DNA from 3 places in the Neorhizobium sp. S3-V5DH genome. Region 1 is predicted to be linked to each of the others. Evidence: predicted binding sites of a transcription regulator. Region 1 holds the regulator's gene; each other region holds the start of a gene.
The links. Region 1 encodes LexA, which represses DNA repair genes until DNA is damaged. Its sites were predicted from a motif close to TGTTCNNNNTGTGTTCNG; they were not measured.
Positions count from the first base shown of each region.

Region 1 (9,903 bases):
GCGATCTCCTGGGCGGCGATCTGGTCGCCGCGCTGAAAGCGGCTCATGCGGGACCGGTCGAATTGGTAGGCGTCGGTGGCGACGCACTGGCGGCGCAGGGACTTGCTTCGCTTTTCGATTTCTCCGAACTGTCGATCATGGGACTGACCCAGGTGCTTGCCCGCCTGCCGAACCTGATCAAGCGGATCAATCAGACCGCCGATGCGATCATTGCAGCCAGGCCGGATGTGCTTGTCATTATCGACAGTCCGGACTTCACCCACCGGGTTGCGAAGAAGGTTCGAGCCGCTCTGCCTGACATGCCGATCGTGGATTACGTCTGCCCGAGCGTCTGGGCCTGGAAGGAATACCGGGCAAGCGCCATGCTTGCCTATGTGGATCACGTTCTGGCTGTCCTGCCGTTCGAGCCGGAGGCGATGAAGAGGCTTGGCGGGCCGGAAACGACTTTCGTCGGCCACCGCCTGACGGACGATCCGGCGCTGCTGCGGGTGCGGAGCATCCGCGCGGAACGCCCGGTGAAGGGGAAGGACGAAGAAAAGACAATCCTGCTTCTGCCCGGCTCGCGCTCTGCAGAGATCAAGGCGCTTTTGCCGGTCTTTGGGGAGGCCGCCCGTGAATTCGTCTCCCGCAACGGTCCCGCGCGTTTTCTGTTGCCGACGGTACCCCGTCAGGAGAAGCTGGTGCGCGAGATTGCCGCGACCTTGCCGATCAAGCCGGAGATCACGGTCGACGCGCAGAGCAAGTGGGCCGCTTTCGCCGATGCGGACGCCGCCATCGCCGCATCCGGAACGGTGATTCTTGAGCTTGGCCTGTCGAACGTGCCGGTCGTGTCCGCCTACAAGGCCGACTGGCTGATCACCTTGATGTCCAAGCGCATCAAGATCTGGTCGGGCGCGCTGCCCAATTTGATTGCCGATTATCCGGTGGTGCCGGAATATATAAACGATGTCGTACGTCCTGGCAGTCTGTGCCGCTGGGCCGAACGCCTCGCCTCCGATACCACCCAACGCCAGGCGATGATGGAGGGTTTCGATCTCACCTGGCAGCGTCTGCAGGTGCCGGTCCCACCCGGCGAAGCGGCGGCCGGCATCGTTCTGCAAGTCTTGGATACGAAAAAACCCGGTCATCGCTGACCGGTTTTTTGTTTGGGAGGCGCCTCGCTCAGCGCTTGGAGACGGGCACGTAGTCGCGCTGCGGTTCGCCGGTATAGAGCTGGCGCGGACGGCCGATGCGCTGTTCCGGATCTTCGATCATTTCCGCCCACTGGGCGATCCAGCCGACGGTACGGGCAAGCGCGAAGAGCACCGTGAACATCGTGGTTGGGAAGCCCATCGCCTTCAGCGTAATGCCCGAATAGAAGTCGATATTCGGATAAAGCTTCTTCTCGATGAAATATTCGTCGGTGAGCGCGATGCGTTCCAGCTCCATGGCGACCTGCAGAAGCGGGTCGTCCTTGTGACCGAGTTCGCCGAGAACCTCGTGCGTCGTCTTCTGCATGATCTTGGCGCGCGGATCGTAGTTCTTGTAGACGCGGTGGCCGAAGCCCATCAGCCGGAACGGGTCGCTCTTATCTTTGGCGCGGGCAATGTATTCGGGAATACGGTCGACCGAGCCGATTTCCGTCAGCATGTTGAGCGCTGCCTCGTTGGCACCGCCATGCGCCGGACCCCAGAGGCAGGCGATGCCGGCTGCAATGCAGGCGAACGGGTTGGCGCCGGAAGAGCCGGCGAGCCGGACCGTCGAGGTGGACGCATTCTGCTCATGGTCGGCGTGCAGGATGAAGATACGGTCCATGGCGCGCGAAAGCACCGGATTGACCACATATTCCTCGCAGGGCACGGCGAAGCACATGCGCAGGAAGTTGGACGCGTAATCCAGGTTGTTCTGCGGATAAACGAACGGCTGGCCGATATGGTATTTATAGGCCATCGCCGCGAGCGTCGGCATCTTGGCGATCATCCGTAGGCTGGCAACCATACGCTGATGCGGATCGGTGATATCCGTGGAGTCGTGATAGAAAGCCGAGAGCGCGCCAACGCAGCCGCACATGACGGCCATCGGATGCGCGTCGCGACGGAAGCCGGTAAAGAAACGGCTCATCTGCTCGTGGACCATCGTATGATGGGTGACGCGGTAGTCGAAGTCTTTCTTCTGGGCAGCCGTCGGCAATTCGCCGTAGAGCAACAGGTAGCAGGTTTCGAGGAAGTCGCCATGCTCGGCGAGTTGCTCGATCGGATAACCGCGATGCAGAAGAATGCCTGCATCGCCGTCGATATAGGTGATCTTGGACTCGCAGGATGCCGTCGAGGTGAAGCCCGGATCATAAGTAAAGGCACCGGTCTGTTTGTAAAGCGAGCCGATGTCGATCACATCAGGACCGATCGAGCCGGACTTTACCGGCAGGTCGACATGCTTGTCGCCGAGTGCCATATTTGCGCTTTTGCCCGTCATGCTGATCCTCCAACCTTTTGGCGGCGTGGCGCCTAAAAAGCGCCACAAGAATTAAGCGTCCATGCTTTGCTATATGATCCGAAAGCTCATGCCAAGCAGTCCTTGGTAGCATTTTGTGCAGCGCGGCACGATAAGAGGCAGCGGCACATACTTGGATGCCCAACTTTCCGGTGCAACTCACTTGAGTCCTTTGGGAATACTTGGTTTTCGCCGCCAGTTGACGACGCCTGAGGAAACGCGCAGGTTGTATTGTCGCTCATGCGGGGCAAGGTGGGGCGGGCGTTTCATGTCGGAAGACACAGCGTTTCCGAAATTGGTGGAGAGCAGGGGAGCGATCTTCCGGCAGGCCCGCTTTTTGCCAGATGCGGGCAAATCCGGGTCGCATGTTTTGGAGCCTCTTCCGGATCGTCGCCCGCGTCTGGGGAACCGTCCCGCGACCTATACCCGCGGCTATTGGCTGTCTCGGGGAATCCGCCGGCTGCGCCTCAGCCTCCCCGGCATGCTGGAGGAGGAGGCAGCACACGGGCATGGGTTTCTTTTTGTACCGGTCCTCGTCGGTGCCGGGGCGGCTGTCTGGTTCTCGCTGCCTGCCACGCCTCCGTTCTGGTCTCTCCTCGCGGCCTTCTTCATCTGTGTGACGCACGCAGTCGTCATGCGTCATGCGTCCGGCGCCTTGCGTGTGCTTCCTCCCGCTGTCGCGCTTTTTCTCGGCGGAATGATGCTTGCCGAACTGGAGACCTGGCGAAGAGGCACCATTATTCTCGATTCCCCGGTTACGACCGAGCTGACGGGTGTGGTCGAACGAAGGGAGATCGATGCCCGCGGCCGGTGGCGTTATATCGTACGTGTCGAGCGTACCTCGGGTCCTGAAATCCGGCGCTCTCCGGAGCGCGTTTCGCTGCTTGCGCGGGCGCGTCACGAGCCGGTGCAGACGGCAGATACGATCAGCGGCAGGGTTCGTTTATCGCCGCCATCGGGACCGGCGCTTCCAGGCCTCAATGATTTCGCCTTCTCTTCCTATTTCGATGGGATTGGCGCCGTCGGTTTCTTTTATGGAGCCCCGAAAGGGAGCCGCGACGCCGGACATCCTCATGGATGGTTCTCGGATATCGAGCGCTGGCTCTTCGATCTTCGCAGCATGATCGGCGGTAAGATCCGCGCGACAGTGCCCGGCGACGCGGGCGCCTTCGCAGCCGCGATCGTCACCGATGAGCGGCGGGCGATTTCCGAGGAGACCGTCGAAGCGCTGAGGCTTTCCGGCCTTGCCCATATCGTCGCGATCTCCGGGCTCAATATGGCGCTGGCTGCGGGTATCTTCTTCGTCGGCGTACGCACTATCCTCTCGCTGTTCACACGATTTGCCCAGTCCTTCCCGGTAAAGAAGCTTGCCGCCTTGGGTGCTCTCGCCATGGCGACCGCCTATTATCTCATTTCCGGCTTCGGCGTCTCCGCCGAAAGGGCCTATATCATGATGGCAGTCATGCTCGTTGCAGTCCTCTTCGACCGGCCGTCCATAAGCTTGCGCAATGTGGCCCTCTCCGCACTGGTCATTATCGCCGTATCTCCCTCGGAAATCCTTGGGCCGAGCTTTCAGATGTCCTTTGCCGCCACCGCCGCGCTGGTCGCTGGTTACGCGCTTTGGAAGCATCGGTCGAAAAAACATGACCCGGAGCCTCTGCCGTTTCGTCACCCGGTGGTCATGCCGATCACGGCGGTCTGGAATTTTACCGCCGGCATCTTCGTGACCTCGTTGATTGGGGGCATATCGACCGCGATTTTCTCTGTCGAGCATTTCCACCGCATCGCGACTTATGGGCTTGCGGCCAATCTCGCCGCCATGCCGGTCATTTCCTTCGTGGTCATGCCGGCGGGATTGATCGGCATGCTGCTGATGCCCTTCGGGCTCGATGGGCCGTTCCTGAAGCTCATGGGCCTCGGCCTGGAAGCGGTGATTGCGATCGCCAGGCATGTGGCGGCCTGGGGCGGCGATGTAGGCATCGGCCGCCAGCATCCCTGGTTCCTGGTCGTCTCGACGGCAGGCTTTCTTCTGCTGACGCTACTGAGAACCCGGCTCAGATACTTGGGTATTCCTCTATTGGTGGCCGGCTTGTTGCTGTCATGGCAGGAGCGGTCGAGATCCCTTCCGGATCTCCTGATCTCCGAGGATGGCACCATGATTGCCCTGACAGATGGTAATGGCATCGCCACCAATCGCACCCGTCCCGCGGAATTTGTCTATGATCAATGGAAGCGGGCGCTTCTGCTGGGGGACCCGGTGAAACCGGAATTGCTGCCAGCGAAAGACAAGTCTCCGGCCGGAGACAGGCTCCCGGAGGGAAAGTCCGGAGGAAATCCGCTGCCTTCGAACAGTCTCGGCGAGCGTGCTGAATTGACGACGGAGGAGAGAGAAACGTCAAGCCGCGGGATGAAGCAGGTACCGGTCGGCCGGTTCATCTGCACCCCGCGAGCCTGGTGCGCGTCAAAAACCGCCGCAGGCGCTGTAGTCGTTCATGTGGAGGACGCGCGTTATGCCGGCGTCGCCTGCGACGCTGCGCATATCGTCGTCGCTCCACGTGCCAGGTTTGACCGCTGCCGTTCCGGAGCCCTGATGATCAACGGCAACGCGCTGAGGATCGCAGGAGCGCTCGAACTGTTTTTTGATGGTTCCGCGGACATCCACCGCTGGCGGCTTCGTGCAGCGCTCCTTGGCCAAGACCGCCCATGGACCCGCCATCGCCATTACGACTGGCGGCGCCAGATCTTCAGCTCATCCCTGCCGGAACCGCTGGGCAAACTGGTCAATGATAGCGGCGGATGAGACCCACAAGCTTACCCTGGATCTTGACCCGGTCCGGCGGGAAAATCCGCGTCTCATAGGCCGGGTTGGCGGCTTCCAGCGCGATCGACGCCCCGCGGCGACGGAAGCGCTTGAGTGTCGCTTCCTCCTCGTCCACCAATGCGACGATGATATCGCCCGGATTGGCCGTATTGCCGTTGCGGATGATTACGGTATCGCCGTCGAGGATGCCGGCCTCGATCATCGAATCGCCCTTGACCTCCAGCGCATAATGTTCGCCCGACCCGAGCATCTCGGCAGGGACGGCGATGTCGTGCGTATTGTTCTGAATCGCCGAGATCGGAACGCCGGCCGCGATGCGGCCCATGACGGGAACCGTGGTTGAGTTGGAACTATCGTCGTTGGCGGGGGGCTTCGCAGAGGCGGCAGCCGGTTGCGGCTTGCCAAGACTGCCTTCGATGACGCTGGGCGAAAAGCCCCGGCGCGGCTGAATGCTGGGCGCATAGGCTTCCGGCAGCCTGATGACTTCCAGGGCGCGCGCCCTGTTCGGCAGGCGGCGGATGAAGCCGCGTTCCTCGAGCGCGGTGATCAACCGGTGAATACCCGACTTGGACGCAAGGTCGAGCGCATCCTTCATTTCGTCGAAGGAGGGCGGTACGCCGGATTCCTTCATCCGTTCGTGTATGAACAGAAGCAATTCCTGCTGTTTGCGCGTGAGCATTTTCGGCACCCTCAAGAGTCGGAAACAAATCAAGAACGGACACTATATGTTCCATATGTGTTCCGCAAGTCCCTAAATTTTCGTGAAGTATGATGATTTTTTCTTCATAGATGTCTGCAAGATATCTGCTTCGTTACCACTTGCGCACGGCGTGCCCGCTGCCATTTTAGCTTTGCGATTCTGAAATTCCTGGGGGCCTCGCTTGAACGCAAGATCGATCGATCATCTCGTACTGCCGGTGGCGGACCTTGCGTTCGCGCGTTCGCGGCTCTCCGATCTCGGATTTACTGTCGCACCGGATGCATTTCATCCTTTCGGCACTGCCAATGCTTGTGTGTTCTTCTCGGATGGTACCTATCTGGAGCCACTGGCGATCACCAACCGCCGTCACGCGAGCGCTGCCGCCAAGCGGGGCAATGTCTTTACCGCGCGCGATCTCGCCTTTCGAAAAGGGCGCAACAGGCAGGGGCTTTCTGCCCTGGTCGTCGCGTCGCAGGATGCCGTCGCCGATCATGCCCGGTTCAGGCTGCGCGGAATTTCCGCCGGCGACATTCTGGAGTTTTCGCGCACGGTAAGGATGCCTGACGGTTCCGAGACAGAGGCGAGCTTTCGGCTGGCATTTGCAGGCGATGACCGGGCGCCCGAATTTTTCCTGTTCTCCGTTCAGCGCCTTGCTCCGCTGCCGTCCGACCGAGGCGAATTGGAGCGGCACGCCAATACGGTTGTCGGTTTGAGCGAGGTCATCCTGTCCGCTCAAGCGCCGTCCGACTTCGCCCCTCTGGTCGAGGAAGTGTTGATGGCCCGGGGGGAGGTGGAGCCCGGTTTTCTGAAATTGGCCGCCGCAAACGCGCGGATTCGCATTTTGGGAAATGATGATCTGGAGGCGGAATTTGCGCTCCCGCCGGTCGCTGGTGCAGATGGTTTGCACGGCCGAGCCGTCATCTTCAAGACGGCCGATCTTGCCGTGACAGAGATCATCCTTGCTGCTAATGACGTGGCATTCGTCCGCCGCGAAGGCCGCGTTCTGGTCCAGGCGGCACCCGGCCAGGGTGTTTTGTTCGGCTTCGAGGAATAGATTTATGGAAGTTTCTGCCAATCCACGCGTCCTAGTCGGCGAAGGAAAGGGCCAGGTGGTTTTTGCACAGGATGCGCGCCTGTCCTTGATCGCCGGTCCCTGCCAGATGGAGAGCCGCGACCATGCCTTCATGATCGCCGGCACGCTCCAGGAACTCTGCGGCAAGCTCGGCATCGGCCTCGTCTACAAGTCGTCCTTCGACAAGGCAAACCGCACCTCGATTTCGGGAAAGCGCGGCATCGGGCTGGAAAACGCCATGGAAATCTTCGCCGATCTGAAGAAGGAATTCGGGTTCCCCGTTCTGACCGACATCCACACCGAAGAACAATGTGCGATGGTCGCAGGCACTGTGGACATACTGCAGATACCGGCCTTCCTCTGCCGCCAGACGGATTTGCTTGTCGCCGCCGCGAGGACCGGCCGCGTCATCAACGTCAAAAAGGGCCAGTTTCTCGCCCCCTGGGACATGAAGAACGTGCTTGCCAAGTTCACCCAGAGCGGCAATCCGAACGTGCTGCTGTGCGAGCGCGGCGCTTCCTTCGGCTACAATACGCTCGTTTCGGACATGCGGTCGCTGCCGATCATGGCGGCCATGGGTTCGCCGGTTGTGTTCGATGCCACCCATTCGGTTCAGCAGCCGGGCGGGCAGGGAGGCTCCACGGGAGGCCAGCGGGAATTCGTGGAGACTTTGGCGCGCGCGGCTGTTGCGGTCGGCATTGCCGGTCTTTTTGTCGAGACCCATCAGGATCCCGACAATGCTCCCTCCGACGGCCCCAACATGGTGCACCTGAAGGATATGCCGAGGCTGCTCGAAAAGCTTCTCGCCTTCGACGCCATCGCAAAGGCGGCTTGAGAAATTTCTCAGCCAGCCTTTTGAAGGCCTGTCGCCGGCCGGTGACTTCCGGCTGTCGTGGACTGAAGCTTGAAGCGGGATAGAAGGCGGTTGAGCTTGGCCGCCTCTTCGCCGAGTTCATGGCACGCAGCACTTGTTTCTTCCACCATTGCAGCGTTCTGCTGGGTTACCGTGTCCATACGGTTGATCGCGGTATTGACTTCCTGGAGTGCCGTCGACTGTTCCGAGGAGGCCCGCATGATCGAGCCGATGAGGTCGGTGACCTTGGCGACCTGGCCGTCGATGTCGCCCAGCGCCTCGCCGGTGCGGTTTACGAGTGACACCCCCGCCGCCACCTGGCTCGCGGAGGTTTCGATCAGCCGCTTGATTTCATGGGCAAGATTGGCCGAGCGCCCGGCGAGATCGCGGACTTCCTGCGCGACGACCGCAAAACCCTTGCCGGCTTCGCCGGCACGCGCAGCCTCGACACCTGCGTTGAGCGCTAGCAGATTCGTCTGAAATGCGATCTCGTCGATCACGTTTATGATGCTGCTGATCTGGGTGGAGGAGGCCTCGATCTGCTCCATCGCCACCACGGCATCCCGCACGACACCCGCAGAATGGGCGGCACCCTGCTGAGCGGCCGTCATCATGGTATTCGCCTCTTGCGCTCTTGCCGTCGCATTTCTCATGGTGGCGGTAATCTGGTCGAGCGCCGAGGCGGCCTGTTCCAACGATGCTGCCTGATGCTCAGTGCGCTGCGCCAGGTCGTCGGTGCCGTTAGCGATCACGCCCGAACCGGTCCGCACGGTTTCCGTTACCCCGGAAATTTCCTGCATGACGGAATAGAGTGTGCGGATGCTGGAGTTGAATTCCTCCCGCAACTCCTCATAGGCCGCCTGGAAAGGATGATCTATCTGCACCGTCAGGTCGCCCTGCGACAGTCGGGAGAGGCCGGCCCGAAGATGCGAAATGACGCTCTCTCTTTCGGCCTCTTCGCTCGCCTTGTCCTTCGCCAGCGCCAGATCCCGTTCGGCCTGCGCCTGCCGGTCGGCTTCCTGCCGCAGCCGGATATTGTCGCGCTCCTGTCCCGATTGGCGGAAGATCGTGACGGCCTGCGCCATCTCGCCGATCTCGTCCCCGCGGCCGCTGAAGGGCACGTCCCGCGAATAGTCGCCGCCTGCCAGCACTGTCATGTAGTCGCGCATTACAGACAGCGGCACGATGGCGCGGCGGCGGAAGAGATAGAGCCCTCCGACCAGCAGAAGCACGGAAGCGGCAGCTGCGGCAAGCGTGATCGATGAAAGAAGCTGCGTCTGTTCGGTCGCATCCTTCTCCGCATCCGCGAGGAAGACGTTCGCCATCTCCACGAGCTCGTTGACCGCCGCTTCATGCACATGAAACTGCGTGGCGAGCTTCTCGAAGGCGGCGCCGACGACTGGCGTATTGCCGGCGAGGATTGCGGGCGAGAGCTCGTCTTTCATCGTCTTCCAGAAGTCGTCGCCTTTCACAAGCACGTCCGCGAGAAGCTTCTGCTTGAGGTCCGCACTGAGCGCCGTTTCCTGCCAGTATTTCCGGCGGTCCGCGTAGGCCGGCTTCAGGACGGCCGCAATACGTTCGAGATTGGGTTTGGCGGCAGCTGGTCTCTGGACCGCCTCGAGCGCCAGCATGTAACTTTCCACCAGATAGAGAGGTGGCGGCAGGATATCGGCGACGAGATCCTTGCCGTAGATGATCTGCCGGTAGACCTCGCCGTTGACGCGAAGCTTGTTGAACGCGTGATTTTGAATGCCGATCGAAATGACAAGTCCAGTAGTGACCACCGCGGCAAAGATTGCCAGGCTGCGTGCGATATTGAGTCTCATCGTTGCTCCCCCACAGAGCCCTCTGGGCGGCCATCGCCCGCATGAATTGCCTTCAAATAAATCTAGACGAGGATGGCTTGTGTGCGGCGTGTTCCGTCGGCCTATACTTGCCTCATCTTCCATTAACCGTAAAATACAATAGTTAATTCCGAAATAAGGTCG
Region 1 is NZ_SMCL01000022.1:33,290-43,192, forward strand. Features, by position in the region: gene lpxB (lipid-A-disaccharide synthase) at 1-1,133, shown strand, start outside; gene gltA (citrate synthase) at 1,162-2,451, opposite strand; gene EDE09_RS22910 (ComEC/Rec2 family competence protein) at 2,738-5,269, shown strand; gene lexA (transcriptional repressor LexA) at 5,250-5,969, opposite strand; gene EDE09_RS22920 (VOC family protein) at 6,172-7,044, shown strand; gene kdsA (3-deoxy-8-phosphooctulonate synthase) at 7,049-7,897, shown strand; gene EDE09_RS22930 (methyl-accepting chemotaxis protein) at 7,906-9,741, opposite strand.

Region 2 (9,903 bases), on a different contig from region 1:
ACGCGGTTATGTGGAGCTGTTCCAGGGCACCCCGCTGCTGATGCAGTTGTTCCTGGCCTTTTTCGGTCTCGGCTTATTTGGCATCGACGTGCCGGCCTGGCTGGCGGCGGGCGCGGCGCTGATCTGCTGGACCGCGGCATTCCTCGTCGAAATCTGGCGCGGCTGCGTCGAATCCATCCCGAAAGGGCAATGGGAGGCAGGACAGAGCCTCGCCCTCAACCATTTCCAGCAGATGCGGCTGATCATTCTGCCCCAAGCGCTTCGGATCGCCATACCGCCGACGGCCGGCTTTTCTGTCCAGGTTATCAAGGGAACCGCGCTCACCTCTATCATCGGTTTTGTCGAACTGTCGAAGGCCGGCACGATCGTCACCAATGCCACCTTCCAGCCGTTCGTGGTCTACGGCTTCGTGGCGCTCATCTACTTTGCGGTATGTTTTCCGTTGTCGAAATTCAGCAAACATCTGGAACGCCGGTCTGCGGCCGCCTATGCGACCCGCTGACTGCCGTAGCCGCACAGGTCTTCGTGACTTTGCAGGAACAATAACGCGCTGGCTTCCCAAGTGGTCGCGAAAAGACCTCATTCGGCGTTTCCACCTTGACGTGAACGGATAGTTCAGGCTTGAGCCACAGCAGGACACACCGCCGCATGGAACACCGACCGATGACCAATCCCGATGATCCCTTCGCCGAAGCAGACGACTTCGAGATCGCGCCCGTGCGGCTGACGGTCGATCTCGGCGCGCTTGCCGACAACTGGAGGGAGATGGCGCGCCGCTCCGGCTCCGCCCGCACCGCCGCCGTGGTCAAGGCGGACGCCTATGGCCTCGGCATCGAGGATTGCGGCACGGCGCTTTATGAAGCCGGCGCGCGCGACTTCTTCGTGGCGGTGGTGCAGGAGGGCGTGACGCTCCGCACCTATGCGCCGGATGCGCGGATCTATGTGCTTTCCGGCATCTGGCCCAGCCAGGAGCAGCTGTTCTTCGAGAACGGCCTCGTGCCCGTGCTCGTCTCCGAAGAGCAGCTTGCTTTCTGGATGTCGGTCACCGCCGAACACGGCGATCATCCTTGCGCGCTTCAGGTGGATACAGGCTTCAACCGGCTCGGCATTCCGCTCGAGGACGCGATCGCCTTTACCGACGACGTGTCGCGGCCGGCGAGCTTTTCGCCAGTGCTGGTGCTGTCGCACCTCCATAGCGGCGACACGCCCTCCTCCGAGCTCAACCAGAAACAACTGGAATCCTTCCGAAGGGTTGCCGACGCTTTCGAAGGTATCGAAACAAGTCTTGCAGCCTCCGCCGGGATCTTTCTCGGCTCTGACTATCATTTCGATCTCACCCGGCCCGGCATTGCGCTCTACGGCGGGGAAGCCGTGAATGGCGGGAAAAATCCGATGCGACCGGTCGCCAAGGCTGAGGCGCGTATCATCCAGATCCGTGACGCGAAAGAGGGCGAGACGGTCAGCTATGGCGGCACCTATCAGCTTTCGCGCGACAGCCGGCTCGCCATCGTCGCCGCGGGTTATGCCGATGGCTACCTGCGTTCGCTTTCCGGTTCCGGGGTGCCGCTTCGCCAGAACGTCAAGGACGGCGCCTTCGGCTTCGTCGCCGGACGCAAGGTGCCGGTCGTCGGCCGCATCACCATGGATCTGACGATCTTCGACGTGACGGACGTTCCGGCAGCGGAAATCCGCTCTGGTGACTATGTCGAACTCTTCGGCCCGAACATGCCGCTCGACGACGTCGGCCGCGCGGCGGGCACGATCGGCTACGAGCTCCTCACCAGCCTGGGGCTGCGTTACGAGCGGCGGTACATCTATCCCGAATAACCGCAAATCTTCTTGCCAGTGAAGGGATTTCAAGATTAAAAGCATCTGTTCCGCTTTTGTTCTGCGCGGAAAACGTGACTATCGAAAGCGGCGGCTACTTCATGGCAAAACCCAAAACCCAATTCGTGTGCCAGAACTGCGGCACGGTGCACAACCGCTGGGCCGGCAAGTGCGACGGCTGCGGCGAGTGGAACACGATTGTCGAGGAAGATCCGATGGGCGGCATCGGCGGCGGTCCCGGCAAGGTGCCGAAGAAGGGCCGTGCGGTCTCACTCACTACGCTTTCCGGCGAGACTGAGGAAGCTCCCCGCATCCATACAGGCATTTCCGAACTCGACCGAGCGACCGGCGGCGGTTTCGTACGGGGCTCGGCCGTCCTGATCGGCGGCGATCCGGGCATCGGCAAGTCGACGTTGCTGATGCAGGCGGCGGCCGCCCTTTCCCGCCGCGGCCACCGGATCATCTACGTGTCCGGCGAAGAGGCCGTGGCGCAGGTGCGGCTGCGCGCCCAGCGGCTCTCAGCCGCCGACAGCGACGTGCTGCTCGCCGCCGAAACCAATGTCGAAGACATTCTTGCAACGATCGCCGAGGGCAAGCGGCCGGATCTCGTGATCATCGATTCGATCCAGACGCTCTGGAGCGATACGGCCGATTCGGCGCCCGGCACCGTCACGCAGGTGCGCACCGGCGTCCAGGCGATGATCCGTTTCGCCAAGCAGACGGGCGCTGCGATGGTCCTCGTCGGTCACGTCACCAAGGAAGGCCAGATCGCCGGGCCGCGGGTTGTCGAACACATGGTTGACGCGGTCCTCTATTTCGAGGGCGACCGCGGCCATCACTACCGCATCCTGCGCACGGTCAAGAACCGGTTCGGCCCGACAGACGAGATCGGCGTCTTTGAAATGTCCGATAAGGGGCTGCGGGAGGTGTCGAACCCGTCCGAACTCTTCCTCGGCGAGCGCAATGCCAAGGCGCCCGGCGCCGCCGTTTTTGCCGGCATGGAGGGAACGCGCCCCGTCCTGGTGGAGGTGCAGGCCCTCGTGGCGCAGACATCGCTCGGAACCCCCAGGCGTGCCGTGGTCGGTTGGGATTCGTCGCGGTTGTCGATGATTCTCGCGGTTCTGGAGGCCCATTGCGGCGTCAGGCTCGGCCAGCACGACGTGTATCTGAACGTGGCAGGCGGCTATCGCATCTCCGAACCGGCCGCCGATCTTGCGGTCGCTTCGGCGCTCGTCTCGTCACTTGCCGGGCTTGCCCTGCCCGCCGATTGTGTCTATTTCGGCGAAATCAGCCTCTCGGGCGCGGTGCGGCCGGTTTCGCAGACCGCCCAGCGGCTCAAGGAGGCGGAAAAACTCGGGTTTGCGGGTGCGATGCTGCCGGCCACGTCCGCCGAAGTGCCAAAGGGCGCGAACGGACGCTGGGTCACCATCGAAGACCTGCCGGACCTGGTGTCTCGGATCGCAGGTTCCTCGTCGAAGCTGCGCCAAACACCGGAAGATGATTGATCTTCCGTTAACAGGTCCGCTGTTGTATGACGGCTGCGAGACAGCGGGGGCTGTCGCGCATTCGGCAAGTCTGGAGTAGTTCTTATATGCCCATCACGATTTTCGACGGTATTGTCATCGGCGTGACGCTGTTTTCCGCCGTGCTCGCCATGGTTCGCGGCTTTTCGCGGGAAGTGCTGTCGATCGCAAGCTGGGTGGGCTCGGTCGCCGCAGCCTATTATCTCTATCCGCTGCTTCTGCCCTACGCCAAGAACTACACCACCGATGATCGCATCGCGATCGCCGCCTCCGCCGGCATCATCTTCCTGCTTGCGCTGATCGTCATCTCCTTCATCACCTCGCGTATTGCCGATTTCATCATCGACAGCCGTATCGGCGCGCTCGACCGGACCCTCGGCTTCCTGTTCGGCGCCGCCCGCGGCATCCTTCTTCTCGTTGTCGCCGTCGCCTTCTGGAACTGGCTCGTCGATGTGCGCTCGCAGCCGGAATGGGTCACACAGGCGAAGTCGAAGCCTTTCCTCGATACGCTCGTCGCGCGCCTCGAGGCGGTGCTCCCCGACGATATCGAGCCCCAGATCCGCGCCCGCATCCTCGGCCGCGAGGCGGCGCCCACAGAAGGCGCGCCCGCCCAGGAGCAACCACCGGCGGAAGATGCGCCGGCAACAAATAATTGACGTTATCTTGCGCTTGATGCAGCGCGAAACGTCACCATTTGTGGTATCATTCGCATAAAGTGCAAAACAGGCTGGGCTCGGGGAATTTTCTCCGGCCCGCCTTTCCATTTTCCGAAGGGACAAATCGTCCGAAAGGGATAAGGGCCAGATGAGAGAGCCGGTTTCTGAGACGTTCGCCGACAACAAGGTCAACGAGTGGGATGGCGATACGCTTCGCGAGGAATGCGGCGTCTTCGGGATTCTCGGCCATCCGGATGCGGCAACGCTGACAGCGCTCGGTCTGCACGCCCTCCAGCATCGCGGCCAGGAGGCCGCCGGTATCGTCTCCTTCGACGGCTTGCGGTTCCACTCGGAACGGCGCATGGGCCTTGTCGGCGACCACTATACCGACCCCGCCACGCTTGCCCGTCTTCCCGGCAACATCGCCATGGGCCATGTCCGTTATTCGACCACTGGGGAAGTGGCCCTGCGCAACGTGCAGCCGCTGTTTGCCGAACTGGAAGTCGGCGGCATCGCGATTGCCCATAACGGCAATTTCACCAACGGCCTGACGCTCCGCCGCCAGCTGATTGCAGGCGGCGCCATCTGTCAGTCCACCTCCGATACGGAAGTGGTTCTGCATCTCATCGCTCGCTCCCGATACGCCTCGACGGCCGACCGTTTCATCGACGCGATCCGGCAGATGGAAGGCGGCTATTCCATGGTGGCGATTACCCGCACCAAGCTGATCGCCGCCCGCGATCCCACCGGCATCCGCCCCCTCGTGATGGGCGAGCTTGATGGCAAGCCGATCTTCTGCTCGGAGACCTGCGCGCTCGACATCATCGGCGCGAAGTTCGTCCGCGACGTGGAGAACGGCGAAGTGATCATCTGCGAGATCCAGTCTGACGGCTCGATTACCATCGATGCCCGCAAGGCCGGCAACGGCCAATCCGAACGGCTCTGCCTGTTCGAATATGTCTATTTCGCCCGGCCGGATTCGGTGGTCGGCGGCCGCAGCGTCTATGTCGCGCGCAAGAACATGGGCATCAACCTTGCAAAGGAAGCGGCGGTCGACGCCGATGTCGTCGTACCGGTGCCGGATGGCGGCACGCCTGCAGCCCTCGGCTTCGCTCAGGAAAGCGGCATTCCGTTCGAATACGGCATCATCCGCAACCACTATGTCGGCCGCACCTTCATCGAACCGACGCAGCAGATCCGCGCCTTCGGCGTCAAGCTCAAGCACTCCGCCAACCGCGCGATGATCGAAGGCAAGCGAGTCGTGCTGGTCGACGATTCGATCGTGCGCGGCACGACTTCGCTGAAGATCGTCCAGATGATCCGCGATGCGGGCGCCAAGGAGGTGCATTTCCGCGTCGCAAGCCCGATGATCTTCTACCCGGATTTCTACGGCATCGACACGCCGGACCGGGAAAAGCTGCTTGCCAACCAGTATGACAGCCTGGAAGCCATGTGCCGGTATATCGGCGCCGATTCGCTGCAGTTCCTGTCGATCAACGGCCTCTACCGCGCCGTCGGCGGCGAGGACCGGAACGACGCGCGTCCGCAGTTTACCGACCACTATTTTACCGGCGACTATCCGACCCGCCTGCTGGACAAGGATGGCGAAACGATGGGACGCAAGGTTTCGGTTCTCGCCAGCAACGGCTGAGACAAACGGACCCGTTTGCATTTCGCACCGAACGCTCTAGAAGGCTGCGGCAACGCAACCTTCTTTTTTATGCCGCGACAGGGTGAGGTGACGAGATGGACATTGACTTGAAGAACAGGATCGCGCTGGTCACCGGCGCCTCGCGCGGCATCGGCTATTTCACCGCGCTGGCGCTCGCCAAGGCCGGCGCGCATGTGATCGCGACCGCCCGCACCGTCGGCGGGCTCGAAGAGCTCGACGATGCAATCAAGGCGGTCGGCGGCACCGCCACGCTGGTCCCCTTCGACCTTACCGACATGGGCGCCATCGACCGGCTCGGCGCCTCGATCTTTGAGCGCTGGGGCAAGCTCGACATTCTCATGGCCAATGCCGGCATTCTCGGCGTCATTTCGCCGCTCGGCCATATCGAGGCGAAGGTCTTCGAAAAGGTGATGCTGACCAATGTCACGGCCACCTGGCGGCTGATCCGTTCGGTCGAACCACTGCTGACGAAATCGGATGCGGGCCGCGCGCTCATCCTGTCGTCCGGCGTCGCCAGCAATCCCCGCGCCTTCTGGGGCGCCTATGCCATGTCCAAGGCAGCCGTGGAGACCATGGGGCGCATCTGGGCTGCCGAAACCGAACACACGCCGCTCAAGATCAATCTCGTCAATCCGGGCGCCACCCGCACGGCCATGCGCGCCCAGGCCATGCCCGGCGAAGACCCGCAGACGCTGCCGCATCCTTCAGAAGTCGCCGAAAAGATGCTTTTCCTCGCTTCCCCCGAGATGAAGGAGAGCGGGCGGCTCTTCGTGGTGCGCGAGAACAGGTTTGTGGATTTCAAGGCCCCGGAATGAGGGACTACCGTCGCAGGCGGCGACACGGGGAATGCCTCACCCTCCCCAAATAGATAATGCACCACCCATCCCGGAAAATCCGATTTTCGGTTATCCTCTGAGTCCTGCGGTGGGACGCAGGACATCACGTGGGGGACAATTACATGAGAAACATCGCTTTCTGTTTCTTCGTCGCGGCCGTGCTTTGCGTTACGACCGGCATGTTCTGGGGCATTCAAATGGCGATCTCCGGCGATCATCTGATGGCACCGGCGCATGCGCATCTCAATCTCGTCGGCTGGACGACGATGGGCCTTTTCGGGCTCTACTATACCGTCACGCCGCAGGCAGCCGATACCATGCTGGCAAAAGTCCATCTGGCTTTTGCAATCCTCGGCGTGCTCTGTCTCGTGCCGGGCATCGCAATGGCGGTGTCTTCCGGCGGCGAAGCGCTTGCCGCGATCGGATCGATCCTCACGGTCATCTCCATGCTGATCTTTCTCGTGACGGTCGCCCGGAACGGCATCGGCTGCCGGGTGGCTTGACGCCATTGATCATGGCGCGGGCAAAGGGCCTTGACCAAAGTTCCTGCCCGCGCCATAACCTCTTCCATGAAAACGGCGATTTCCATTTGCGGGATCATTATTCGCTAGCGCAGTCGCTGGCCCGGCCGTTTTCGTCTCTCGAAAAGCCTTGAAGACAAACGTCCCGGTCCGGCACCGGCCGCTTTCTATGCAAGGTTTTGGGGAGATTTCGATGGGCGCCTCGCTCAAGTTCTACAATACGCTGACCCGCGAAAAGACGGCGTTTTCGCCGATCGATCCCAAGAGCGTGCGCATGTATGTCTGCGGCCCGACCGTCTACGACTACGCCCATATCGGCAATGCGCGGCCGGCAATCGTCTTCGACGTGCTCTTCCGGCTGCTGCGACATGTCTATGGCGAAGCGCATGTTTCCTATGCCCGCAACATCACCGACGTGGACGACAAGATCAATGCCCGCGCACTGCGTGATCACCCCGGCCTGCCGCTCAACGAGGCAATCCGCGCCGTCACGGAACGGACCGAGACGCAGTATCACGAGGATGTCGCGGCGCTGGGTTGCCTGGAGCCGACCGTCGAGCCCCGCGCTACCGACAATATTCCCCAGATGATCGAGATCATCGAGAAGCTGATTGCGCGCGGCCATGCCTATGTCGCGGCCGGCGAGGTTCTTTTCGATACGAAGTCGATGGGCGATTACGGAAAGCTCTCCAAGCGCCCGCTCGACGAACAGCAGGCCGGCGCCCGCGTCGCAGTCGACGCGCACAAGAAGAACCCTGGCGATTTCGTGCTCTGGAAGCTCTCCTCCGACAACGAACCCGGCTGGGAAAGTCCCTGGGGCCGCGGCCGCCCGGGCTGGCATATCGAGTGCTCGGCGATGAGCCGGCGCTATCTCGGCGAAGTCTTCGACATTCATGGCGGAGGGCTCGACCTCATCTTCCCGCACCATGAAAACGAGATTGCCCAGTCGCGCTGCGCCCACGGCACGGAAGTGATGGCGAATGTCTGGATGCATAACGGCTTCGTGCAGGTTGAAGGCCGCAAGATGTCGAAGTCGGAAGGCAATTTCATCACCATCTACGACCTGCTTCACACGGAGAAATTCGGCGGCCGCCAATGGCCGGGCGACGTGCTCAGGCTTGCCATGCTGATGACGCACTACCGCGAGCCGATCGATTTTTCGGTGAAGCGGCTGGAAGAGGCGGAGCGGCTGATTGCCCGCTGGCCGGCTGCCGATCCGGGCGGTGCCGCGCCTTGCGATACGGTGATCGAGGCGCTCGGCGACGATCTCAACACGGTGGCCGCCATCCAGGCGCTGCATGCGCTTGCCCATGAGGCACATGCCGACAAGACCCTTCTGCCGATCTTTGCGGCGAGCGCCAATCTGCTCGGCGTGCTGCCGCAGAAGACGGAAGTGGACGAGGCGCTCGCGTCTGCCGTCGATGCGCTGGTCTCCATGCGGCTCGAACTGTTGAAGGCGAAGAACTTTGCCGAGGCCGACAAGATCCGCAATGAACTGTCGGAGAAAGGCATCCAGCTCAAGGACGGCAAGGACGCCTCGACCGGCGAGCGGGTGACGACCTGGGAACTGAAGCGGTAAGATCAAATCGGCACTTGAGGAGGAAAAAGCGCTATGATCGACCACATGGGCATCACGGTTGCGGATTTCGACCGCGCCAAGGCGTTCTACGATGCGGCCTTCGCGCCGCTCGGGGCCTCGTTGCTGTATATGGTGCCGACGGAATATACGGGCGGCGTCAAGGTCGGCGGCTATGGCCGCGAGCGGCCGGTCTACTGGCTGCATGAGGGCACACCGCCGGCCGGCTACCACCAGCATATCGCCTTTACCGCCAACAGCCGCGCCGAGGTCGACGCGTTCTACAAGGCCGCAATCGCCGCCGGGGGCCGCGACAACGGCCCGCCCGGCCTGAGGCCACATTACCACCCCAACTATTACGGCGCCTTCGTCTTCGACCTTGACGGGAATAATATCGAGGCGGTTTGCCACTCGGCGGAGGGAAGTCCGGAATGACTGACCAAATCCATACCGGGGGGTGCCAGTGCGGCGCGGTGAGATATCGCGCGACGGGCGAGATCGGCTTTCCGCATCTTTGCCATTGCCGCATGTGCCAGAAGGCGGCGGGGAACTATTTCATGCCGCTCGGCGGGGTAAAGTGGGAGGATTTCGCTTTCACTCGGGGAGAGCCGGCCTGGTTCCAGTCCTCCGAAACCGTGCGGCGCGGCTTCTGCGAAAAATGCGGCACCCCGCTCTTTTACGACGGCAGCAGCGACCATATCAGCATCACGCTGGGTTCGCTCGACGATCCGCAAAACGTGAAGCCGCAGCTTCAGACCAACCTCGCCCGCAAGGTGTCCTGGTTCGGAGAACTCGACCACCTGCAGCACGACGCGGAGATGGACATGACGCCGGACCAGGAAAGGGCGGTGGCCAAAAGCACCCGGCAGCATCCGGATCACGACACCGACGCCTGGCCGCCGGAGGAAAAGCCATGAGCGATGCGGCAAGAACCGGCGGCTGCCAGTGCGGCGCCATCCGCTTCCGGCTCGAAGGCGAGCCTTTCGAACCCTCGATCTGCCATTGCCGCATGTGCCAGAAGGCCTTCGGCGCCTATTATGCGCCACTGGTGGCGATCGGCGAGGCGAGACTTACCTGGACGCGCGGAACGCTCAAATATTTCCAATCGTCCAATCACGTCCGGCGCGGCTTCTGTGCAGATTGCGGAACGCCCATGACCTACGAGGCGGCGGACGGAATCGCCATCTCGGCCGGCAGTTTCGACGACCCGGCATCGCTGCCGCCGGTCATTCAGTTCGGCGTCGAGGGCAAGCTTCCCTTCGTCGACCGGCTGCATACGCTGCCCGAGCGCC
Region 2 is NZ_SMCL01000004.1:298,428-308,330, forward strand. Features, by position in the region: gene EDE09_RS09410 (amino acid ABC transporter permease) at 1-502, shown strand, start outside; gene alr (alanine racemase) at 664-1,827, shown strand; gene radA (DNA repair protein RadA) at 1,929-3,332, shown strand; gene EDE09_RS09425 (CvpA family protein) at 3,419-4,006, shown strand; gene purF (amidophosphoribosyltransferase) at 4,155-5,657, shown strand; gene EDE09_RS09435 (SDR family NAD(P)-dependent oxidoreductase) at 5,753-6,493, shown strand; gene EDE09_RS09440 (hypothetical protein) at 6,637-7,017, shown strand; gene cysS (cysteine--tRNA ligase) at 7,229-8,614, shown strand; gene EDE09_RS09450 (VOC family protein) at 8,648-9,046, shown strand; gene EDE09_RS09455 (GFA family protein) at 9,043-9,528, shown strand; gene EDE09_RS09460 (GFA family protein) at 9,525-9,903, shown strand, end outside.
Region 2: the regulator LexA is predicted to act here: its motif matches at 1,874-1,891, upstream of radA (DNA repair protein RadA).

Region 3 (9,903 bases), on a different contig from region 1:
AAAACTCGATCTGCCGGTCGTTGGCGAGGGCCGACGCAACGATGCCGGAGAGCGCGCCGAGCGCCGAGCTCGATGCAACCGGATCGGTGGCATCGGCGGCGACGAGAAGGGCGGGCGTCTCGCCGCGCCTTACCGCCCGTTCGAAGCCTTCCGGAATCTCGACCACGAACAGCGCCCGGCCCGATTCCAGCAGCGAATCCATGTCCTCGGTGCGGGTGATGACGGACTGGACCTCGAAGAAATCGGTGTTCTTCAATGCGGCGAGGATCGAGCGGCCGATATCGCTGTTCTCGCGCATCAGAACGGCGGTCGGCAGATCGTGCGGGGTTGTGTTGATCGCGAAACCGAACAGGAAGAGCTGCATGACCGGGATCATGATCATGGTGGCGAGCGTCACGCGGTCGCGGGTCATCTGGATGAATTCCTTGACGGTCATCGCCCAGAAGCGCTTGAAGAAACCTCCATTGCCGTTGAGTTCCGGGTCATGGGGCGCGGTCATCGGAAATTGTCCTCCGAGCGGCCCATCAGGTCGATGAAGGCATCCTCCAGCGTCGGCTCGCCCTTTTCCCATTTGAAGCCCGGGCGCTGGCGATAGGGGGCGATCGCCTGTTCAAGCGCCGATTCGTCATGTCCCGCCACATGCAGGCTCAGTCCGAACGGGGCGATCATGTCGATGCCCGGCTGCTGCAGGAGTTCGGCCTGGAGGTGGTGGACATCGGGGCCGGAGACGGTCCACGTGACGAGACCGGTGCCTTCGATGACTTCATCGACAGTCCCCTGGACCAACAGCTTGCCGTAGGCGATATAGGCAATCTCGTGGCAGCGCTCCGCTTCGTCCATGTAGTGGGTGGAAACCAGAACCGAGAGGCCATCGGCGGCGAGCGCATGGATCTCGTTCCAGAAGTCGCGGCGCGCCTGCGGGTCGACACCTGCGGTCGGTTCGTCGAGGAGGAGAAGTGCAGGCTCGGGCAGGATGCAGGCGCCGAGCGCCAAGCGCTGCTTCCAGCCGCCGGAGAGTTCGCCCGCGAGCTGCTTTTCGCGACCCTTCAGACCGAGCCGCTCGATCGCTGCCTTCGCCTTGCCGCGGGCATCGGGAAGTCCGTAAACGCGGGCGACGAATTCCAGGTTCTCGCGGATGGACAGATCCTGATAGAGCGAGAATTTCTGCGTCATGTACCCGACGCGGCGACGGATGCGGTCGCTCTCGGTCAGGATGTCGAAGCCAAGGCAGGTGCCGTTGCCGCTGTCGGGGGTCAACAGGCCGCAGAGCATGCGGATGGTGGTCGTCTTGCCGGAACCGTTGGGGCCCAGGAAACCGTGGATGCGGCCCTTCCTCACCGACATGGAGACATCGTCGACCACCTTGCGGCCGCCGAAGCTCTTGGTCAGATGATGCACGTCGATGACGGTTTCGGGGGACTCGGCGGTTGCGGTCATGGCCGGGCTCCTGCGGCAACATCGACCGGCTGGCCGGGACGCAGCGTTGCAGGATCGGCGGGAATTGCCTCGATGCGATAGACGAGTTTTGCTCGTTCCTCGAGGCTGTAGATCTCCGGCGGCGTGTATTCGGCAGTTTTCGCGATAAAGCTGATCCTCGCATCCGACGGCCGGCAGGCGTCGCAGGTGACACGGACCGGCTGGCCGAGGGACAGCGCTGCAATTTCGGTCTCAGGCACGAAGAAGCGGATGCGGACGTTTTCGGGCGGGAGGAGTGCCACGATCGGTCGCCCGACCGGTACGACCTCGCCGAGGCGATAATAGAGGGTTTCGATGCTGCCGGCGGCGGGCGCGGCGACGGCGCGGCGGGCAAGCGCTGCTTGCGCCGAGGCGAGTTCGGCCTTGGCCGCAGCCATGGATTCCTTTGCCTGGCGGAGCGTCTGTTCGCGCGCCGGCAGATGGGCGAGCGTGATCTGGCTGCGCACATTGTCGAGCGCGGCACGGTTGGCGGCTTCGGTCGCGATCGCCGCGTCGAGGCTCGCCTGTGTGGCGGTGCCGCGCTCGGCGAGAACGCGGGTCCGGTCGAGATCCTGTTTGGCGAGTTCCAGTCTGGCATTCGCCTCGCGCTCGGATGCGCGCAGCACGTCAATCTCTTCCGGCCGCTTCTGGGCCGCTTCGGCAAGGTCGAGCTCGGCCTGTGCGCGTGCAAGCGCTGCACGGGCCGCGGCGACGGCCGCCTCTTCGCTCGATGTCTCCAGCTTGAAGAGCGGGTTGCCTGCAGCGACGGTGCCGCCTTCCTGCACGTCGACCCTTTCCAGGCGGCCCGTGCCTTCCGCGCCGATGAAGAGCGTATCAGCCTCAACCCAGCCCTGATACGGACGCGGGCTCTTCTCTGCAAAAAGGAAGGGCAGGGCGGCAAGCGCGATACCGGCCAAGAGTGCGATGACGAATATCCGCTTCATTGCGTGCCTCCTTCCGAGAGGTCCTCAGCCGGCACGAAGAGCGTGTCGAGAAACGTGTCGAAGAGCTTTTGTGTGTCGAGGTGTTCGTAGGGTTCGAAAAGCGTCGTCCAGATGATCGAGAGCAGGGGCGGGGCCATGACGAGCTGCGGCGTCTCGACGATCTTCGGGTTGCGCAGCTCACCGCGGGCGGCCGCGCGGCCGAGCAGGATGCGCAGCACGCCGAGCCCCCTGGAGATGATTTCCCGGTGATAAAATTCCGCGACGGCTGGAAACATCGGTCCCTCCGCCAGGATCAGCCGCAGCAGATGCCGGCGATCGGTCTCCAGCACCTCCCGCCTGAAGAGAGCGTAGAACATCGAGACCGCGAAGCGCGGCGTAATGCTTTCGTTCGCGACGAATTCGCCCATCTGGCCGAGGATGGGCGAGGCGACACCGGACACCAGTTCGGTAAACAGCGCGTCCTTGTCCGGAAAATGCAGGTAGACGGTGCCCTTGGCGATGCCGGCGCGGGCTGCGACATCCTCCATCCGGGTGGCGGCAAAGCCCCGCTCGGCAAAACAGGCAAAGGCGGACGCAAGGATTTCGGCCCGGCGCTGCTGCGGATCCCGCTTCTCTCTTCGTTTCTCGGCCATCGCGATTCCAAATATGACTGACTGGTCGGTCATTATCACCTATTGGAGGATTTTGCAAACAAAAGTCATTAGGGTGGTGGTAGGGGTAGGTGCAGTATAATGAAGCGGACGGAGGGTTCTGAGTGAAAGGCGTTCGAGGGCGAGATACGGAGAATGGCTGAAATTCCGGAGGCAAGGCCTCAGACCTATGAGTTGCCGCTGAGCGGACAGCTTCGAATGATGATTGGCGCCTTTTGGGCAGCGCCGGTCCGCAATCGGGTGCTTGTCCTGACGGCGGCGCTTTTGATCGTCATCTTCTCCACGACCTATGCCCAATACCGCCTCAACGTATGGAACGGGCCTTTTTACGATTCGCTCGAACGGCGCGACATGCCGGAATTTCTGAACCAGCTCGTCGTGTTCGCGGTACTCGCCTTCACATTGACGCTTCTCAACGTCATCCAGGCATGGCTCAACCAGATCACGGCGATGCGGATGCGGGAAGGGTTGGCGCGAGATCTGGCGAATGTCTGGCTCGTGCCGGGGCGGGCGCTGAAGCTCACGAGCGCCGGCGCGATCGCCGCCAATCCCGACCAGCGGCTGCACGAGGATACCCGAATCCTGGCGGAGAACACCACGAACCTGGCGATCGGGCTCGTCAATTCCACGATTCTTCTGGCAAGCTTCATCGGCGTGCTCTGGGCCATCTCGTCCGACTTCGTTTTCCATTTCGGCGACAGAAGCATCTCGATCCCGGGCTATATGGTCTGGGCAACGGTCCTCTATGCGGTGATCGGCTCGATGCTCAGCAATATCGTGGGACAACGGCTGCCGCGGCTCAACGCGGACCGTTACGCCCGCGAGGCGGACCTGCGCGCGGTGCTGATGCGCACCAACGAGAACATGAAGCCGATCACGCTTGCCCGCGGCGAAACGAGCGAGCTGCGCCGGGTCCACCTGGCGATCGACAACGTGCTCGAAATGCTTCGCCAAGTCGCCTGGGCGCTTACCAACCTGACCTGGGTTTCCGCAGGCTTCGGCTGGCTGGCGCTGGTCGCTCCGATCATCATCGCCTCGCCGATGTATTTCTCCGGCGGGCTTTCCTTCGGCGGCTTGATGATGGCCGTCGGCGCGTTCAACCAGGTCAATCTGGCGCTCAGGTGGTATGTCAACAATTTCGGGGTCATCGCCGATTGGAAAGCCACGCTGGCACGCGTCTCCTCCTTCCGCAACGCGTTGCTTGCGATGGACACGCCGGCTGTGGAAGGTGAACTGCTCACCTATCGCGAACAATCCGATGCGCAGGGCATCCGCCTGTGCGGCGTAATGGTCTATGGCGACCCCGACCGCGGCGAGGCGGGGCACGGCATCCGTCTCAGGGAAGGCGAATGCGTGATCAGGCCGAGCGGGCGGGTGATGATCAACGGCGATCCGGGCGCCGACCGGCATCTCTTCTTCCAGGCGCTCGCCGGCATCTGGCCGTGGGGGCGGGGCGAGATCGGCCTGCCGCCCAGGGATGGCATGGTCTTCCTGCCTCAGGAAGGCTACCTGCCGACAGCGACCCTCAAAGAGGCGATGACCTATCCCACCGGCCTGCCGGATGGCAGCGACAAAGCGCTGGCCGAGGCGCTGGAAAAAGTCGGGCTGCACCGGCTCGTGGATCGCCTGAACGATGTGGAGCGATGGGACAGGGTTCTCGACAAGGATGAGGAGGCGCTTCTTTCGATTGCCAATGCCGTGCTGCGCAAACCCGAATGGGTGATCATGGACGACGTGCTGGAAGGCCTGGAGCCGGAAACGCGGGAGCGTATGCTCGACGTGCTTGCCGGCCTCGACACTTCGACCCTGGTCTATATCGGCCGCGCCGAGGACTATCTTGAAAAGTTCTCGCCGACGATTTTCCATCTGTCGCCATTGCAGCAAAACGGCAAGGGTTCCCAGAAGGCAGCTGAAGCCAAGGAAGAGGCATGACATGAGCCGCCATCCGGGAACCAACAGGACGGCGCAGTGTGTTGTCTGCGGCCGAGCCTTTCCGTTGCCGAAGCTTCGCAAGATCGGTCAGCTCAGGCCGGGCCTGCACGAGATGATTGCCGCCGAAGTCGCCGATTGCGGGACCGAAAGCCTGATCTGCGACGAAGATCTCGCCCATTATCGCCGCCGCTATGTGGAAAAGCTGCTCGCGGAGGAGCGCGGAGAGCTTTCCGAACTCGACAGACAGGTGCTCGACAGTTTCGAGAAGGGTGTTTCCACAGTGCAGAGCAGCGCTGCCAATGTGCTGGAGCGCAAACCCACATTGGGAGAGCGGACAGCCGACCGGGTTGCTTCGTTCGGCGGCTCCTGGACCTTCATCCTGTTCTTCATGGGCGTGCTTTTTTCCTGGATGGCGCTCAACGTCTCCGGCCTTTTTGCCGAGCCTTTCGATCCATATCCCTTCATCCTGCTGAACCTTGTCCTGTCCTGTCTTGCAGCCCTGCAGGCGCCTGTCATCATGATGAGCCAGCGGCGGCAGGAGGAGAAGGACAGGCGGCGCGCCGAAAACGACTATATGATCAACCTGCGCGCCGAACTCGAAATCCGCCAGCTGCACGAAAAGATCGACCATCAGATGGCCCATCAGTGGGAGAGGCTGGCCGAATTGCAGCAGATCCAGATCGACCTTCTGGAGCGGGGCGATACCCAGAGGGGGTAGCTCTTTTGATGATGCCGGCCCGCGGAAGGCGGCGCAAAATCATCAGGTCGGCGTGCACTGGATGCGGTTGGCGTTCGGCCTGCGCAGGTTGAAAAGGTTACCGGCAAGAATCAAGGCAGCGCCCAGCGCCGTCAGGCCATCGACAGCCTCGGCATAGAGCAGATATCCGAGCAGCGCCGACAGCGGAACCCGCAGATAGTCCATCGGCATGACCGTCATCGCGTCGCCGTGGGAGAGAGCCTTGGCCATGCAATAGTGGGCAAATGTGCCTGAAAACGCGATGACGAGGATCCACGGCCACATTTCTGCGGATGGCCAGACCCAGACCCGGAGCGCCGGTACGAGCCCGACCACCGACTGGATTATGAGCATCCAGAAGATGATCTTCGTCGCACTGTCCGTGCGCGTCAGGAGCTTGGTCATGATGAAGGATATGGCGAAGACGAAGGCGGCTCCAAGTACGACCAGGTGACCGGGGTTGAGTGGGGCTGCTCCCGGCCGGACGATCAGCACGACGCCCACGACGCCGAACAGGATCGCCACGCCCTTGCGCCATGTCAACCGCTCGCCGAGAAAGGCCGCGGCCATCAGGGCTGCCCAGATCGGCGCAGTGAACTCGATGGCGATGACCTGCGCCATCGGAATCAGGGTGAGGCCCATCAGCCACGCGAACTGGCCGATATAGTGGGCGACGTTGCGGCCGATATGGCTCGGCAGGATCGACGTGCGCATCGCCCGTATGCCGCCTTCGCGAAAGACGAACGGCAGCAGCATGAAAAACGCGATCACGGAACGCATCTCCATGACCTGGAAGACATCGAGTTCACGCGTTATCGCACGCCCCGAGACGGCCATCAGCAGAAGCAGGGCGATCGAAGCCATCATCCAGGCCGCAGCCTTCATGTTCGACGGACTATTGTTCACTGATGTCTCCTCTGGACGCAGGACGGAGGCGAAAGCCTAGCGCCACATGCCCCGCATGCGGGCAGTCACGTCGATACGCACCTGATGGCGGGCCTGGCGTTCGGCGTCGGACATGGGTGCGACGACCGGCCAGGCGGCGGTTTCGAAGAATTGCAGCAGCGTTGCCGGGATGAAGCGGGTGCGAGCGGCGTAGACATGCTTGTCGCCCTGCGACGCCTGGCCGTGCACAAAGAAGCGCTGCGGGGTGATGAGGTGCAGGTGGTCCTTCGCCCGGGTCATCGCGACATAGAGCAGGCGGCGTTCCTCCTCGATCTCGGCGGTCGAGCCGACGCCGAGATCGGACGGGATGCAGCCGTCGACGCAGTTCAGAAGGAACACCGACCGCCATTCCTGGCCCTTGGCGGAATGGATAGTGGAGAGGATCAGGTAATCCTCGTCAAGCAGCGGCGTCCCAGCCTCGGCGCTCGTGGCATCGGGCGGATCGAGCGTCAGTTCGGTGAGGAAACGTTCGCGGGAATTATAGCCGGACGCAATCTGTTCGAGCTGCAGGAGGTCGGCTTTCCGCGTCTCGGCATCTTCGTGGATACGGGCGAGATGAGGCTCGTACCATTGGCGGGCAAGGCCGATCTCGGCAGGCCAGCCGGCGCCGCTTTTGCGCAGTGCCGCCAGCATGTCGACGAAGGCCGGCCAGTCCTCGCCGGAACGCGGCGGGGTGGGGATTTCCTGCAATGCGGCGAGCGGTTCGGGATCGGCAGCGATGGCGTCGAGGATTTTTCCTGCCGTCTGCGGGCCGATGCCGGGGATGAGCTGCATCAGCCGGAAGCCGGCGACCCGGTCGCGCGGGTTCTGGGCAAAGCGCAGCGCAGCCAGCATGTCCTTCACATGTGCGCTGTCCAGAAACTTCAGGCCGCCGAACTTCACGAAAGGGATGTTGCGGCGGGTGAGCTCCACTTCCAGCGGACCGGAATGGTGCGAGGCGCGGAAAAGCACGGCCTGCTGTTTGAGCGTCATCCCGGTTTCGCGGTTTTCGAGGATCTTTTCGACGATGTAGTTCGCCTGCTCGGTCTCGTCCTTGACGGCGACCAAGCGCGGGCGCTCCGCGGACTGTCGGTCGGTCCAGAGGTTCTTGGTAAACCGCTCGCGGGCGAGGTCGATGACGCCGTTGGCGGCGGCGAGGATCGTATTCGTGGACCGGTAGTTACGGTCGAGGGTTACGATATTGGCCGGCGGATCGAAGGAGGCCGGGAAATCGAGGATGTTGCGGATCGTCGCGGAGCGGAAGGAGTAGATCGACTGGGCATCGTCACCGACGACCGTCAAACCTCGCCCGCCGGGCTTCATCGCCATGAGGACCGAGGACTGCAGGCGGTTGGTGTCCTGGTATTCGTCGACCAGAACGTGGTCGAAGCGGCTGCCGATATCCTCGGCGATTGCAGCCTCGCTGATCATCTGCGCCCAGTAGAGCAGGAGATCGTCGTAATCGAGGACGTTCTGGGCCTGCTTGGCCTCCACATAGGTCGCGAACAGTTCGCGGAGCTGCTTTTCCCAGGCGGAGCACCAGGGGAAGTGAAGCTTCAGCACCTCGTCCAGCGGCGTTTCGGAATTGACGGCGCGGGAATAGATGGCGAGGCAGGTGCCTTTCGTCGGAAAGCGGTTTTCGGTCTTCGAGAAGCCGAGCTCGTGGCGGACAAGGTTCATCAGGTCGGCGGAGTCTTCCCGGTCGTGGATGGTGAAATCCGGATCCAGGCCTATCTCACCCGCATGCAGGCGAAGCAGCCGGGCACCGATGCCGTGGAAGGTGCCTGCCCAGGCGAGAGCATCGGTCATGATCCCCGACTTGGCGCCCAGCACCTGCGAGCAGATACGCTCGACGCGCCGGGCCATTTCAGAGGCCGCGCGGCGGGAAAAGGTCATCAGGAGGATGCGGCGCGGGTCGGCGCCGGAGACGATCAGGTGCGCGACGCGATGGGCAAGCGTATTGGTCTTGCCAGAGCCCGCGCCGGCAATCACCAGAAGCGGGCCCGCTGGTCCGCCATTCGGCACGTCCGAGCCATGCTCCACCGCCCGGCGCTGCGCATCGTTGAGTTTTTCCAGATAGGCGACCGACATTCCGTTCCTGATTGGGCCGTTCCTGATTGAGCCCGTTCCCGATGTGTTCGAATTAGCTCTAGCTGATTCGCTTGGCTTCGCCTTCCTTTCCGTCTTCCTGCCTCCCGCTTTTCAGGCAACTGCAGAGGTTTACGCCGGATTGGAACCTTGGAACCTTTTTTCACGTTATCCGCCCATCAACGCGAAGGAATAACTCCATGCTGAAGTGGGCACTTATTTTTCTGGTCATCTCGCTGATCACGGGCTTTCTCGGCTTTTCCGGCATTTCGGCCGCAACCGCGAGCATCGCCAAGATCCTGTTCTTCATCGCGCTCGTCATCTTCCTGGTCTTCCTCGTGCTGGCGCTGATGGCCGGCGCCGCATTGACCTAGGCCTTCCGACGCGACATCCCGATCCCTCGGCGGACGCGGGGAGGTGCCCATCGCGGCCCTCTCCGCGTTTCGTATCTGTGGACGCCGGAAAAGAAAAAGCCCCGCCGAGATACGGGCAGGGCAGTTGGGGAAAATCCGCGCCAGCTGACGCGGATGAACTGACATTTCGCATATCCAGCGGCGATCGGCGAGGCTGGTTCCGGGTGATTCGGTACGGTTGCCCGCAACAATTTGCAGCCGGTCACGCCGTCTTGCGGTAGCGGCGGGCCACGTAGACAACGCCGCCTCCGGAAAGTCCCTTATAGAGGATCGAGCCTTGCGCTCCTGAAAATTCGGTCATGAAGCGCCGCATCAGCCGGGCACGGCCGATGCGTTCGCGTTTTCTCGCTTCCGCCGCGTCAAGCGCCGCAACGACGCCTACGGAAAGGCTGCGCTCCGCCACCAGCTCAAGCCCCGGTACGGAGAGCTGACGGTCGAGTTCGGAAAGTTTGCCCTTTGGCCGCATGTCGGCAAAGGTGAACCAGCCGCCCGGCGCAAGCACGCGGGCCGCTTCGCTGGCAAAGGCGGGGACGTTTGCGTAGCAATGGGAGGATTCGATGTTGACGACCACGTCAAACGAGCCGTCGGCAAAAGGCAGTCGCTCCGCATCGCCGACTTCAAAGGAAAGCGAAGCCGTGTCGGCGTTCAGCCGCCGCGCAAGGCGCACCGTCTCCGGCGAGTAGTCGAGGCCGACGACGCTCGCCGGCGCATGGTAGCGCGCGATATAACGCGATCCGCCGCCACGCCCCGAACCGATTTCG
Region 3 is NZ_SMCL01000016.1:59,051-68,953, reverse strand. Features, by position in the region: gene EDE09_RS19995 (ABC transporter permease) at 1-499, opposite strand, end outside; gene EDE09_RS19990 (ABC transporter ATP-binding protein) at 496-1,437, opposite strand; gene EDE09_RS19985 (HlyD family efflux transporter periplasmic adaptor subunit) at 1,434-2,399, opposite strand; gene EDE09_RS19980 (TetR/AcrR family transcriptional regulator) at 2,396-3,031, opposite strand; gene EDE09_RS19975 (ABC transporter ATP-binding protein/permease) at 3,185-4,981, shown strand; gene EDE09_RS19970 (DUF1003 domain-containing protein) at 4,983-5,699, shown strand; gene EDE09_RS19965 (DMT family transporter) at 5,742-6,623, opposite strand; gene EDE09_RS19960 (ATP-dependent helicase) at 6,660-8,732, opposite strand; gene EDE09_RS19955 (DUF1328 domain-containing protein) at 8,930-9,103, shown strand; gene EDE09_RS19950 (class I SAM-dependent methyltransferase) at 9,345-9,903, opposite strand, start outside.
Region 3: the regulator LexA is predicted to act here: its motif matches at 8,766-8,783, upstream of EDE09_RS19960 (ATP-dependent helicase).